Regions from separate parts of the Bradyrhizobium sp. USDA 4354 genome, predicted to be linked through region 2. Evidence: predicted binding sites of a transcription regulator. Region 2 holds the regulator's gene; each other region holds the start of a gene.

Region 1 (4,753 bases), 1.7 Mb from region 2:
ATTTTGCTGATACGTTGAAGGTGCCGTCGTTCGCCTCGACGATCGGAGACGGCGCGGGCGGTGCGAACAACTCCGCTTCGCCGCCCTGCACGGTCCAGGTGACATCGTTGGGATTCACATGATGGAGCACGAGCGAACGTGCGGCTTTGCGCCAGCCGTCGAAATCGGTTTCGGTGTCGAGGGTGATGTACTGCATCAGAAGCCAAATCCCAGTTGCGTTGCTTTCGGCTTGAACCGCTCGATCAGCCCGGCGGCATCGAGACGATGCGGTGAGGGGCGGTGATCGCTGAGGATGATGAACGGCAGCGCCTTGTTGCGGGGCACGTGCAGCCGCGCGAGATCGGCGAGGCGGATCGTGGTGGTGCGCCGCGTTGCGATGATGCGTTCGACCGCCTTGGTGCCGAAGCCCGGCACGCGCAGCAGTTCCTCGCGGCTGGCGCGGTTGACGTCGAGCGGGAAGCGGTCGCGATGGCGCAGCGCCCAGGCGAGCTTGGGATCGATGTCGAGCGGCAGCATCGCGCTGTCGTCGACGATCTCGCCGACGTCGAAGCCGTAGAACCGCATCAGCCAGTCGGCCTGGTAGAGCCGGTGCTCGCGCAGCAGCGGCGGCGCACGCAGGGGCAGGGCGCGGCTGGCGTCGGGGATCGGGCTGAACGCGGAGTAGTAGACGCGCCGCAGCCGGTAGGCGCCGTAGAGATTGGCGCTGGTGTGGAGAATGGTGTGATCGGAGGCGCTATCTGCGCCGACGATCATCTGCGTGCTCTGTCCGGCCGGCGCGAAGCGCTGCGGTTTTGCCTTCGTCTTCGCGCTGCGGTCTTCCTCGGTCTCGTCCAGCTTCAGCCGCAACCGGCCCATGGTGCGGCGGATCGCGCGGACGTCCTTCTCCGGCGCGAATTGCTTCAGGCTCGTCTCCTCAGGCATCTCGATGTTGATGGAGAGGCGATCGGCATATTTGCCCGCTTCCGCGATCAGCGCGTCGTCGGCCTCGGGAATGGTCTTCAGGTGAATGTAGCCGCGGAAGTGATGCTCCTCGCGCAGCTTGCGCGCGACGCTCACCACTTGCTCCATCGTGTAATCAGGGCTGCGGATGATGCCGGAGGAGAGAAACAGACCCTCGATGTAATTGCGCCGGTAGAAGTCGAGCGTGAGCTTGATCACCTCCTCGATGGTGAAGCGGGCGCGCGGCACGTTGGAGGAGGTGCGGTTGACGCAATAGAGGCAGTCGTAATTGCAGGCGTTGGTCAGCAGCACCTTGAGCAGCGAGATGCAGCGACCGTCCGGCGCGTAGGAATGGCAGATGCCCATGCCGGGCGCGGTCGAGCCCATGCCCTTGCGATCGCTGGAATCCCGCTTCTCGGTGCCGCTGGAGGCGCAGGACGCATCGTATTTGGCGGCGTCCGCCAGGATTTCCAGCTTGCGTTGTACGTCCATCCCGGAATCCCTTTGATTCAACTTATGAATCCCTAGCCCGCCAATTCGATTGACTCTTCGGCCGCCGTTAGCTTTATATTAGAACATATCATGAACAAATGAGCCAGCTGTTGGTTCTTCTTTTGAGGACCACGGCATCAATTCCTGGGGAGCGGCGAGCATGAGCGGCGCACGGACAAGCGCGCTTGCGATCTTGCGCGGCCAGATCGAGCGCATCGAGACCGCGGAGGTCGCGCATCAGCACGAGCGGGTCGCGCTCGGCCATAGCGAGGCCGACAGCGCGCTGAAAGGTGGGCTCGCGCGTGCGGCGATCCACGAGGTATTTTGCGAAGGACGCCAGGGCGCCGCCGCAACGGGTTTTGTCACCGGGCTTGCAGGCCGCGTGACGGCACGCAAGCCGCTGCTGTGGGTGCGGCAGGATTTCTCGGAAATTGAAACCGGCGCGCTGTCGATGAGCGGGCTATCGGAGCTCGGCCTCGATCCCCGCCGCGTGGTGATGGTGCGCGCCGCCGATGTCGAGAGCGCGCTGCGCACCTCGGCCGACGCGCTCGCCTGCGATGCGCTGGGGGCCGTCGTGCTCGAGCTCTGGGGCGAGATCAGGCAGTTCGATCTCGTGGCGAGCCGCAAGCTGACGCTCGCCGCGCAATCTTCCGGCGTTACCGGCCTCTTGCTGCGGATGGCCGCGCAGCCGCTGCCATCGACTGCCGAAACACGATGGATGCTGCGCGCGGCGCATTCGCCGCCGGGCCCGATGTGGAGCGCCTGGGGCGCGCCGCGCTTCGATGCCGAGCTCTTGCGCAATCGTCATGGCCCGTGCGGCCGGTGGATCATGGAATGGAATTGTGATGAGTGCCAGTTCAGTGAACCGTCGACGTATTCTCAGCCTGTGGCTGCCGCGCCTGCCCATCGACAGGATCCAGCGGTTCTTCAACAGCGCCGGGCTGGGTAAAGCCAATCATGAGCCGAGCATCGTCGTCATCAAGGACAACAATGCGCTGGTGATCCATGCGCTGGACGAGGCCGCCGAGCGCCTCGGCCTGTATATCGGCCAGCCGCTCGCCAATGCGCGGGCGATGTGTCCGGACTTGCGTGTGTTCGACGCCGACCCTGTCGCTGATGCCAAGACGCTCAGTGATATCGCCGACTGGTGCGACCGTTTCACACCGCTGGTGGCGCTCGATGCGCCGCACGGGCTGTTTCTTGACATCACCGGCTGCGCCCATCTGTTCGGCGGCGAGGCCGCGCTGCTCAAGACGCTGGTCCGCGCGCTCGGTCGGCAAGGCTTTGCCGTCAGCGCGGCGATCGCCGGCACTTCGGTCGGCGCGCGCACGCTGACCCGGCAGGCATCCGGCGCCATCGTGGCCGATGGCGGGGAGGCGGAGGCGATCAGTTCATTTCCGGTCTCCGCGCTCGGTGCGGGCGAGGCCATCACCACCGGCCTGCGTCGCGCCGGGCTGAAGACCATCGGCGATGTCGCCTCGCGCGAGCCGCACGAGATCACGGCGCGGTTCGGCGCGCGTTTCTCCACGCTGCTCGCGCATGCGTTGGGGCAGGGCGACGCGCCGATCAACCCGCGCAAACCGCTGCCCGATTACATCGTAGAGAAGCGCTTTGCCGAGCCGATCGCGACCGACACGATGATTTCGATGACGCTGTCGCGGCTGGCCGACACGTTGATTGCGTCCATGGAGAAGCAGGGCAAGGGCGCGCGGCGCCTGGAAGCGGCGTTCTTCCGCACCGACGGCGTGGTGCGTGCGATCACGGTCGAGGCCGGACGTCCGGTGACGCGAAGCGCCGTGATCGACCGCCTGTTCCGCGAGCGCCTCGATGCGCTCGCCGATCCCCTCGATCCCGGCTTCGGCTTCGATATGGTGCGGCTGTCGGCGAGCCGCACCGAGATCGTGGTGCAGGAGCAGCGCGACCTCGACGCCCATGTCCACGACAATGACGAGCTTGCTGCGCTGATCGACCGCATCGCCGCGCGAATCGGCGGAAAGCGCGTCGTCGTGCACCTGCCTGAGGACACCCATATCCCTGAAAGCGCGGTGCTGGTTGCATCGGCGCAGCATCATCTCACCTCTGCCATGCAGGCCGAATGGCCGGCGCGTACCGAGAGCGAGCCGCCGCTGCGTCCCTTGCGCCTGTTCGACAAGCCGGAGCCGATCAAGGTGCCGTTCGCGACCGTGCCCGACGGCCCGCCACACCAATTCACCTGGCGGCGTGCGCTGCATGCAGTGGTGCGGGTGGAGGGACCCGAGCGCATCGCGATGGAATGGTGGCGGCAGGACGGTAAGCAGCTGACGCGGGATTATTTCCGCATCGAGGATGCCGAGGGCCTGCGCTTCTGGATCTTTCGTGACGGTCTTTATGAAGGAGAGGTGTTCGACGGCGACGGCAAGCCCGCTTCTCCCGGCTGGTATGTGCACGGTCTCTTCGCATGAATACGCTCAGCTATGCCGAGATCGGCATCACCACAAACTTCTCCTTCCTGCGCGGCGGCTCGGATCCGCGCGCCTATGTGCATCAGGCGAGCAAGCTCGGGATTCCCGCGATCGGCATCGCCGACCACAATACGCTCGCAGGCGTGGTGCGCGCCTACCAGGAGCTCGACAATGACGAGGTGCTGCACAAGCCGAAACTCTTGATCGGCGCGCGCATCGTCTTCATCGACGGCACGCCCGACATCCTGGTCTATCCGCGCGACCGCGCGGCCTATGGCCGGCTCTGTCAACTCCTCACCCGGGGCAAACGCGGCGACGACATCACGCGGATCGAGAAGGGCGAGTGTCATCTCACCTTTGCCGATCTCCTGGAATTTTCGGAAGGCCAGCTCCTGATCCTGACGTTGCCGCATCGCTTCGAGCCGGCGCAGGCGCTGGATGTGCTTGCAAAACTAAAGGCGAGCCGCGCCGAGGGCGTGTGGCTGGCAGCGAGCCTGATCTATCGCGGCGACGACCGGCGCCGCCTGGCACGGCTCGATGATCTCGCGACCAAAGCAAAAGTGCCGCTGCTCGCGACCAACGAGGTGCTCTATCACGATCCCGGCCGCCGTCCGCTTCAGGACGTGCTGACCTGCATCCGGGAAAAGACCACGATCGAGGCGGTCGGACGGAAGCTGGAAGCCAATGCCGAGCGGTTTCTGAAAACACCCAGGGAGATGGCGCGATTATTCCGCGATGTCCCCGAGGCGATCGCGGGGACCATGCGTTTTGCGGGGAAGATCGACTTCTCGCTCGACCAGCTCAAATACCAGTATCCGGATGAGCCGGTGCCGCCGGGCAAGACCGCGCAAGGGCATCTGGAGGATTTGACCTGGGCGGGT
Region 2 (4,753 bases):
TGCTCGGCCATTTCCGCGAGCTGTATTTGTCGTCCAGCATCGGCCTGCGCAAACCGGATGCGGAGGCTTTCGACCATGTCGTCGCGGCGATCGGCGTGCCAGCGGAGCGCATTGTATTCTTCGACGACCTCGCCGAGAACATCGAGGGAGCGCGGGCGCGCGGTTTGAATACCGTGCATGTCACGTCACCGCGCGATGTCGGGAACGCACTGAAGGCACTGGGCATCTGAGGCCGATCGGCCGCGAGAACCCGCGCCGCGGTTCCCGGGAACTAAATTCTCAAATATGGGGAACCCAATCACTTCGTGCATTTTTGTACCGAGTTCCGGGAACGGAATACCACGCTCCGGACTCATCAGTCCGTTGGGACCTCTACATCGGACTGATCGACGTGCTGGGCAAAACCTATCTCACCAAGCAAGCCTCTCTCCTGCTTGAATTCGCCAAAACCACCTCGGATTCTGACCTTTCCGCCAAGCTGATCAGCAAGGCCGCCGACCTGAAATCCCAGGCCGATCCGCTGCCCGACAAGGATCAAGGTCCCAAAGCTCCCGACGTCACACTGGACGACGGCCTGGACCGACCGAGCGGGAGTTGACCGATGCTGGCCGTGGCGCTCGTCCTCCTCGTGCTCGCCATGGCCATCCTCTTGCCGGTCTGTCTCGCCTTCCGGATCATGCCGCGGCGGACTTGAGCTCCAACCTCGACCACGGAGATCACGCAGGATAAATCATCCTGTGGGCTGCTTTGCCTCGCGCCTGCACTCAGCTAGAACTCTCGCCGCCCATTTACCGATGTGCCCCCAGCAGGAGTTCACCCGTGGCCCTCATGCCAGTTTCTGACGCGCTTGCCGCGGTGCTGGCGGGTGCAGAGCCGCTGCCTGAAGAGATGGTTTCGCTCGAGGAGGCCCATCATCGCGTGCTCGCGCGCGACGTCGCGGCGCGGCGCACTCAGCCGCCGGAAGCCATGTCGGCGATGGACGGCTATGCCGTGCGCGCGACCGATGCGGCCACGATCGATTCCAGGCTGACGGTCACAGGAGAGGTCGCGGCGGGCCGTCCGTTCGCGGGAACGGTCGGCGCCGGCGAGGCCGTTCGGATCTTCACCGGAGGCCTCATTCCCGATGGCGCCGACGCGGTCGTGATCCAGGAGGACACGGTTGCCGACGGCAAGCACATCACGATCAAGGAAGCCGCGATTCCCGGTCGGCACATCCGCCCCGCCGGCGTCGATTTCTCTAAGGGCGACGTGCTGCTGCGCAAAGGAACCCGTCTCACCGAGCGCGATCTCGCGCTGGCCGCCGCAATGAATCACCCGCATCTCGCCGTCTGCCGCCGTCCGAAGGTCGCGATCCTCGCCACCGGCGACGAACTGGTGATGCCGGGCGCCACGCCCGGTCGCGGCCAGATCGTCTATTCCGATGGCTATGCCCTGCACGCGCTCGCCCGCAGCGAGGGCGCCGACACCATCGATCTCGGCGTTGCCGCCGATACGCTGGAGGCCACTTCCGCCGGCATTCGCCGTGCCCGCGAGAGTGGCGCCGACATCCTGGTCACGACCGGCGGTGCGTCGGTCGGCGACCACGATCTGGTCCAGCAGGCGCTCAAGGGCGAAGGCATCTCGATGGCGTTCTGGAAGATCGCGATTCGGCCCGGCAAGCCGATGATGCACGGGCGGCTCGGCGCAATGCGCGTGATCGGCCTGCCCGGCAACCCCGTGTCATCATACGTATGCGCCTTCCTGTTCATGGTGCCGCTGATTCGCGCCCTGTCGGGCCGTTCAGCGATTCATCATCACCGCGAGCGCGCCGTGCTGGGCCGCGATCTCGGTGCCAACGACCAGCGCGAGGATTATCTGCGCGCGCGCCTGGAGCTGCGCGGCGACGGCACGCTCGTCGCCGTTCCCGTCAACCATCAGGACTCCTCTCTGCTTGCGAATCTCGCTGCGGCACAGGTACTTCTCGTGCGCGCACCGTTCGCGCCGAAGGCCGAGGCCGGCACGCCTTGCGAGGTGCTGCGGCTCCCCGTCTGAGCAGCGCGGCCACACGCATTCCGAGAGTTTTGCGCTGTTCACCATAAATTAAGCAGTTGCGGAACACATATCGAACATATAGTGTCCGTTCATGATTTGTTTCGAGGATGTAGCGGCTTATCGCTGAATTCATCGTCTCGGAATCGAACGACATCAACCGGGGGACTTTGGTCGAGATGTTGACGCGCAAACAATACGAGCTTCTGCGGTTCATCAGCGAACGTCTGAAGGAAAGCGGCGTGCCGCCGTCCTTCGACGAGATGAAGGATGCGCTCGACCTGCGCTCGAAGTCAGGCATTCACCGCCTGATCACTGCGCTCGAGGAGCGCGGCTTCATCCGCCGCCTGCCCAACCGCGCCCGTGCCATCGAGGTGATCAAGCTGCCCGAGCTCCAGGCCGCCGCCGGCAATCGCCGCGGCTTCACGCCGAGCGTTATCGAGGGCAATCTCGGCAAGGTGCGCGCGAGCTCCAGCCCGCCTGTGGACGAGGGTGAGCGTCCCGTCGCGGTGCCCGTGATGGGCCGCATCGCGGCCGGCACGCCGATCGAGGCGTTGCAGACCCGCAGCCACACCATCAGCGTGCCGCCCGACATGCTCGGCTCGGGCGAGCACTACGCACTCGAAGTGCGCGGTGATTCGATGGTCGAGGCCGGCATCCTCGACGGCGACATGGCGCTGATCCAGCGCAACGAGAGCGCCGACACCGGCGACATCGTGGTGGCGCTGATCGACGACGAGGAGGCCACGCTCAAGCGCTTCCGCCGCCGCGGCGCCTCTATCGCGCTCGAGCCCGCCAATGCCGCCTATGAGGTCCGCATTCTTCCGCCGAACCGCGTGAAGATTCAGGGCAAGCTGATCGGGCTTTACCGGAAGTACTGAGCGGTCCTGCGGTCGTTCGACACCTATTGGAGCGGATCAGTATCCGCTCCGGCTGGATGGTCTTTCCGGTTCTGCTCAGATTATCCGGCCCCTCCTCCGGCGCTACATCCTCGGTATGCCGCGCGAAGCGACATTGCTTCGCAGCATGAGAGTTCGAGGAGAGGCCATGCGCCAGATCGTTTCATGGACAATCATTGCGGCGCTGATCGCAGCATCAGCGTCGCAAGTCGGCGCCACACAATCGCACCGCCATGTGCGCGAGCAATCGGCGACCAACGAGCATATCCGCAACGCGCGGAATGCAATCGCGCAGCCTCCGCAATCGAGCTGGCAATATTCGAGCTGATCGGCGCCCGCGGGGCGCTGACTTGCGCCTTCGGAATGCACAGATGTCGGCTTTGTTCCTATTGAATCCGGGAAAGATAATGTGATCGTGGCTTGCGGAGCCCAGCCGCAGATTTGCCTACAACAAAGCAGAGCGTTGCATACTTCCATCCTGATAGAGGCCTGCGCCTCCAAAGGAGTGCGGGTCGCTATCTTCGCATGAGGAGCATCCGATGTGTGACTATAGCCTGCATGCCGTCGCGACACGCCCCGCCGAAGTCGGCGAGACGATTGTCACGACAACCTTCCGTGGCACCTCGACACGCGGCTTCGCCTCCGAAGCCGACCTCTCCGTCGCGGTCTGCCTGCTGCCGGGAACGGAGCTCGCTTTCGCCGACAACGTTCGTTACGACAACCGCTGGATCTGGACGCGCACCGTCAACTCCCGCGTCGGCAAGTTCGGCAAGATCGACCCGCACATTCCCGATCGCCATCATGATGCGATCGAATTTCCCGACGGCAAATACGTGCTGGTGACACAGCTCGTCGAAGGCCAGCGCGCGACCGTGTTGCAGTTGCCGGTGACCCAGCCCCTTGGCGAGCGCGAGCACAAGCCGCAGATCGTCGCCGACACGCGGTCCACAATCACGCGCCTGCCGATCGGCTGACGTCGTCGCCCCGGCCGATGGGTCGAGCGCCAGGATTGAAATGCCATCGCCGGCCGCGGCCGGCGAGATGGTTTGGGTTGTGTCCTACGGAATCCCGTCGGACCGGCCTCCCTCCGCATCTATCCTCAATCGTCAGCCTGCAAGTCGGCCTCCGATGGCGTTGCGTCCCGATTGCGGGGCACGGCCGTCTTCGGCGCAAGGCTGCCGTCGAAATTCCCCTCGCCGGCGCCGGCCGGCAGCCAGGGGCGGCTTGCGCCCCTCGCCCTCACCGCCTGCACCGAGAAACCCTCTCCGCTCCGCGTCAGAGCCAGCGCGCCCTGACTGGCGAGACGCGGCCGATCGACCACCATCGCCGCGCAATCGGGCGGCGCGGGCCGCGCCGTCACCACCAACGCTGCGCGGCTGCAATCATCGGTGAGCGCGTCGATACGCAAGGACAGCGCGACCAGCCGCCCGTCCCCGAGCGGCGTCACGCAGCCGGCCTCGTCACACGACACACCGCTCGCCAACGCGACGTCGGCGGCATCGCGCGGATCGGCATCGGCGGCTAACCACTCCTTCAGCAGAAAGCCATCCTTGCTTGCGCGGATCACACGCAGGCGCCCATCCCCGCCCCGGACCGCGACGCTCGCGCCATCCCCGGCAATCAGGATATCGGGCTGCCGCACCGACAGCCCCCAGAAGATCGCTGCCAGCAACACCAGGGCACCGGACCATCGCAGGGGCGTGCGCAACAGGCCCATCACGATGATCCCGAGGCTGGCCGCGATCAGCGGCGCGATCCCGAACGCCGGAATGCGACCAACCGCGCCAGGCAGAGCCGCCACCCAGCGCGAGACCGCGACCATCCAG
Region 3 (4,753 bases), 800 kb from region 2:
GTGCACCAAATGCGGTCCGATCTGGGACGACTGGCTGCATGCGCCCAAATCGTGCAGATCGGATCGGCTCTAGCGGGCCCACGTAGCGGCCCCGGGTCGCGGCGGGGCTGACAAGGATGACACGGCGCGGGCGATCGGCGCCTCATGGATGATCTAAGGAGTGGACGATGAAGCTTTTCCGTTTGGCCGCGGTGCTGGCCGTGCTGGCGGGACCTGCCTACGCGCAAATGCCCAATCTCAATTTGCTGCAGGAAGGGCCGGGCAAGACCCCCGAGGAGAAGGCTGCCGAAGCCGAGCGTGAAAAGGCCTACAAGGAAACGCTGAAGAAGATTCCGGATTCCAAGGCGTCCAATGATCCCTGGGGCGGCATGCGTTCCGATCCGCCGAAGCAGCCGGCGGCACCGAAGGCATCGGCCGCAACCAGCGCACCGAAGAAGACCAAGAGCGGCACGGCGGCCAACTGACCGCAAGCTCCGTTCGGGGCGGCACAACGCCTTTCGGACGGGACTCCTCTTGATCCGGCCAGCGCCCTACATTTGGCTGAGCGTAGCGCGTAGAGGAGGGCACGACATGGCCGATCGTCCGCGGGATCTCGCCGAGCGGATGGCGCGCCGGCGCAAGATGGCCGGCAAGCCGGCCCAGACGGCCGGCGACGGCTATCTGCGCGAGACCTTCACGCTGCCGCGCGCTGAGGCGCGGGAAAGGGCGCAGGCCTTCTTCGCCCGCTACCCCAAGGCCGGCTATATGAGCGCGGTCGAGACCTGGCGCGAACTGCCCGGCGGCGACATCGAGTTCACCATGCGGCGGCTGCCCAGCGCGGACTGACGCTGGCCTGATCCGGAACGCCTTGCGAGAGCATGATCCGGAAAAGTGTGCGGCGGTTTTCCGAAAAGATCATGCTCAAACATAACCTAAAGCGCGATGACGATTCATCCTAATCGCATCGCGCTTTAGTCGAAGGTTTCGGCAACGATGCGGATCCGGAACACCGGTTCCTTGGACTCGTCCAGCAGCTCCATGTGCCATTCGGAATTTTCCTGGAGCTTGCGGGCAATGCCGGCGCTCATGTCGGCGCAGACACTCCTCATCTCCTTCCAGGCCGCATTGCGATCAGCAAATTCCGTCGCCTGCTCGGCGCAGCCGGAATAACGGCCGTTGCGGATTCGAAAGAAATAAAGCGGCATGGCTGGCACCGATCGCGCGCATGATGCCTCGCCCCCAAGGCCCCTGGGCGGGCACAGTGCAATCCCAAACCACCGTCAGATCAATTCCGGGCGGCTACGGATCACGCCCCGTGGGGTGCTGCGGCGCATGAGGCGCCCGGCCAGGACCGATGTCACCCGGCCGGTTCAGGCCGTCCTTCGCTCGATCGCCTTCAGCTCCCGATCGATGCGCAGCTGCACGCGCCGGATTGCCAGCAGGTCAATCTTGGTCTCGGTCTTGCCGGTCTTGATCTGCTCGCCGATGCGGAACTGCCACTGCCAGACTCCGGGAATCGCGGTCTTGGCCACGGTGAACTCGACGCCCCTGTGATTCATGGTCACCTCCCACGATTCACCTTCCATGCCTGCAAACATGTTGGTCGTCGCAATATTCCGGAGACAAGCAAAATCTGCCGCAGGCCGCGGATCACACGCGACGGGCGCTGGTACTCCGTGGTTCTCCGACCATGAACAGAGTTCCTGAACTCCTGAGCCCCTTGAGGTGACGGCATGTGCCTTGCTTGCCTGATGACGGCAAGCAACCATGGACGCCTCATGCTCGGCATTCCCCGCCGCTACTCTCATTTCGTCTTCGGCGTCATCCAGTCCGGACTGACCTCGCTGATCGCGGCAGGGATCGCCAGCTTTCCCGCAGCCAGCCCGATCGTCTTCATTCGGCACTGGATGGTGTCGTGGCTGATCGCATGGGCCGCGATGCTGCCGGTCGTGCTGCTGGCGGCGCCCGCGATCCGCGCCTTCTCGCTGCGCCTGACCCAGGACGAGAGGAACCCGCGCGCCGGCCGGCAGGCATGAAAAAGCCCCGCCTGGGGAGAGCCAAGCGGGGCGGAGAGTTATTGGAGGCTGAGGTGCTGGGCTGCAACACCATAGCCGGGCGACCCTAGCCGGCTCAGCTGACGACAGCCTGACAGGCGGCGGGTTCGGATCTGCCCTGGCCTGGCGGATGGGCGGATCGGGCGCCGTGAAGGAACGCGATCGAAAGGCCGCAGACTGGCCCTGCACCGGTCCCAATTTCGACATCCGTTCGCACCACTGCGGACACACCCGTCGGCAAGATTTGATCCGTTCGGCGCAGCCATGGGGGAAACGTGGCGCGCCGAAAACGGGGTGGCATCATGGATAACGTAGAGCGGTCATTTGCCGCCGCGACGGCGGCTGGCTTCGTCGTGCTGGTGATCGGCCTGGTGCTGCTGGCGGTGCTGTAGACGGGGTATGTATGCCCCGGGGAATGGCGGCCGTGCCCTCCGATGGGTGGCACTGCCCACGCCGCGACTTCAAAAAAGTGGAAAACAACCCCATGCACAGTAGGCTGCTTGGCAATTTCCTTGATCCGTCATGGCTTACTAGTAGTATTTAGATACCTGAAGCGTCCGCGCGCCCGCCTTGGCGACCATGCCCGACCCGCGATGCCGAATCAAGATCAGGCAATCACGGCCCGGGGGGACCGCCCGCCGCCGGCCGCATCGCGGGGCGGCCTCAGCCCGCTCCGCAAAGCCGGTCCTGGCGGCGCCTAGTGGATCTTGATCTCGTTCAGCGGAAGATGGAGCTCGGCGGCGCGCTCTTCACGGTCCTTCTTGCGGAACTCGTTCTCCTTGCGCTCGAACTTCACCATCTCCTCGCGCGCCGCCTCCAGCAGCGGATTGCGCCTGATCGCATCGTGGTGCGTGTCGTTGTCCGTCATGACTTAAGGTCCCCACAGTTGCGGTCCCATCCCCACAGAAGGCCGGAGACCGCGAAAAGGTTCGGTGCCGCAGGATTACGGAAATATGACGGCGCGCCGGCCGCGCGACCGCCGTCGGTCGCATTGAGGGCCGCCGCCAAATCCGCAAAAGAACATATTGCGAACCTAGAACAAATGGGGTACATTGGTTTTATCGCCGGCCCGCCTCTCAATCGTTTGTCCCCCTAGCGAATCCTCGCCATAAGGAGCACGACCCAATGTCCGCAACTGCCCTGCGTATCGTCGAAGGATCTTCCATGGACAAGAGTAAAGCTCTGGCCGCCGCGCTCTCTCAGATCGAGCGCCAGTTCGGTAAGGGCTCGGTGATGAAGCTCGGCAAGAACGACCGGTCCATGGACATCGAGGCGGTGTCCTCCGGCTCGCTCGGGCTCGATATCGCGCTCGGCATCGGCGGCCTGCCCAAGGGACGCATCGTCGAGATCTACGGGCCGGAATCCTCGGGCAAGACCACGCTGGCGCTGCATACGGTGGCGGAGGCGCAGAAGAAGGGCGGCATTTGCGCCTTCATCGACGCCGAGCACGCGCTCGACCCGGTCTATGCCCGCAAGCTCGGCGTCAACATCGACGAGCTCCTGATCTCGCAGCCCGACACCGGCGAGCAGGCGCTGGAGATCTGCGACACCCTGGTGCGCTCTGGCGCCGTCGACGTTCTGGTGGTCGATTCGGTCGCGGCCTTGGTGCCGAAGGCCGAGCTCGAGGGCGAGATGGGCGATGCGCTGCCGGGCCTGCAGGCGCGGTTGATGAGCCAGGCGCTGCGCAAACTCACGGCCTCCATCAACAAGTCCAACACCATGGTGATCTTCATCAACCAGATCCGCATGAAGATCGGCGTGATGTACGGCTCGCCGGAAACCACCACCGGCGGCAATGCGCTGAAATTCTACGCCTCCGTCCGCCTCGACATCCGCCGCATCGGCGCGATCAAGGAGCGCGACGAGGTGGTCGGCAACACCACGCGCGTCAAGGTGGTCAAGAACAAGCTGGCCCCGCCCTTCAAGCAGGTCGAGTTCGACATCATGTACGGCGAGGGCGTTTCCAAGATGGGCGAGATCCTCGATCTCGGCGTCAAGGCCGGCATCGTCGAGAAGTCCGGCGCCTGGTTCTCCTATGACAGCCAGCGCCTCGGCCAGGGCCGCGAGAACTCGAAAGCGTTCCTGAAAGCCAACCCCGACATCACCGCCAAGATCGAGACCGCGATCCGCCAGAACTCCGGCCTGATCGCCGAGCAGATTCTGGCCGGCACCCCGGAGCGTGACGCCGACGGCGAAGAGCCGGCGGACGAGTAAGACCTAACGCGAACAGTTTTTCGCGAGGAGCGGGCACTGAGGACGTTGAGTTGCCGACGTCTTCGGTGCCCGTTTTGTTTTGTGCTGTCGCGCGATGCGAGAGGCCAGCGGTCGCTGGACTGGACGAAGGCCCGTTTTCCCTGGAGATGCACAACGATTCAAGCCGGCTCCAGCGGTACAAGCAATCCCGCTTGTCGCTTACCGCGTTCGGCAAAGCGATCCTTGGTGGCGATGAAAACTTTTGCCGCCATAACCGAATCGATCGCCGGTGGGGCGGCACCCACCTGACCAACGACCGGCTGTGGCAGTGGGACCCCGAGGCCCTCTCACTCATCGCGCCTGATTAGTGCATACCTCTTCGCTCAGAGTGTCCTTGTATTGCGTATCATTTCGAGAGGAAATCGTGTCACATTTGATCCTGGCAACGAACGATCGTGCGGAGGATACACTTCGCCAGTCCGGCGTTGCGAACGTCGCGCTCGGGTTCTATCCGCGTTTTGTCTGGA

The links. Region 2 encodes LexA, which represses DNA repair genes until DNA is damaged. Its sites were predicted from a motif close to TGTTCNNNNTGTGTTCNG; they were not measured.
Region 1: the regulator LexA is predicted to act here: its motif matches at 1,511-1,528, upstream of ACVIIV_RS32130 (ImuA family protein).
Region 3: the regulator LexA is predicted to act here: its motif matches at 3,050-3,067, upstream of recA (recombinase RecA).

The regions. Positions count from the first base shown of each region.
Region 1 covers NZ_JBSSDC010000001.1:6,889,549-6,894,301, reverse strand. Annotated here, with positions in the region: gene ACVIIV_RS32140 (UdgX family uracil-DNA binding protein) at 1-196, opposite strand, end outside; gene ACVIIV_RS32135 (putative DNA modification/repair radical SAM protein) at 196-1,431, opposite strand; gene ACVIIV_RS32130 (ImuA family protein) at 1,592-2,380, shown strand; gene ACVIIV_RS32125 (Y-family DNA polymerase) at 2,277-3,872, shown strand; gene ACVIIV_RS32120 (error-prone DNA polymerase) at 3,869-4,753, shown strand, end outside.
Region 2 covers NZ_JBSSDC010000001.1:5,191,278-5,196,030, reverse strand. Annotated here, with positions in the region: gene ACVIIV_RS24065 (HAD family hydrolase) at 1-230, shown strand, start outside; gene ACVIIV_RS24060 (hypothetical protein) at 392-598, shown strand; gene ACVIIV_RS24055 (molybdopterin molybdotransferase MoeA) at 820-2,031, shown strand; gene lexA (transcriptional repressor LexA) at 2,208-2,909, shown strand; gene ACVIIV_RS24045 (hypothetical protein) at 3,076-3,255, shown strand; gene ACVIIV_RS24040 (hypothetical protein) at 3,467-3,901, shown strand; gene ACVIIV_RS24035 (ComEC/Rec2 family competence protein) at 4,027-4,753, opposite strand, start outside.
Region 3 covers NZ_JBSSDC010000001.1:4,389,686-4,394,438, forward strand. Annotated here, with positions in the region: gene ACVIIV_RS19985 (hypothetical protein) at 168-464, shown strand; gene ACVIIV_RS19990 (hypothetical protein) at 571-825, shown strand; gene ACVIIV_RS19995 (DUF6894 family protein) at 951-1,184, opposite strand; gene ACVIIV_RS20000 (hypothetical protein) at 1,350-1,538, opposite strand; gene ACVIIV_RS20005 (DUF2798 domain-containing protein) at 1,758-2,015, shown strand; gene ACVIIV_RS20010 (hypothetical protein) at 2,731-2,901, opposite strand; gene recA (recombinase RecA) at 3,159-4,247, shown strand; gene ACVIIV_RS20020 (hypothetical protein) at 4,651-4,753, shown strand, end outside.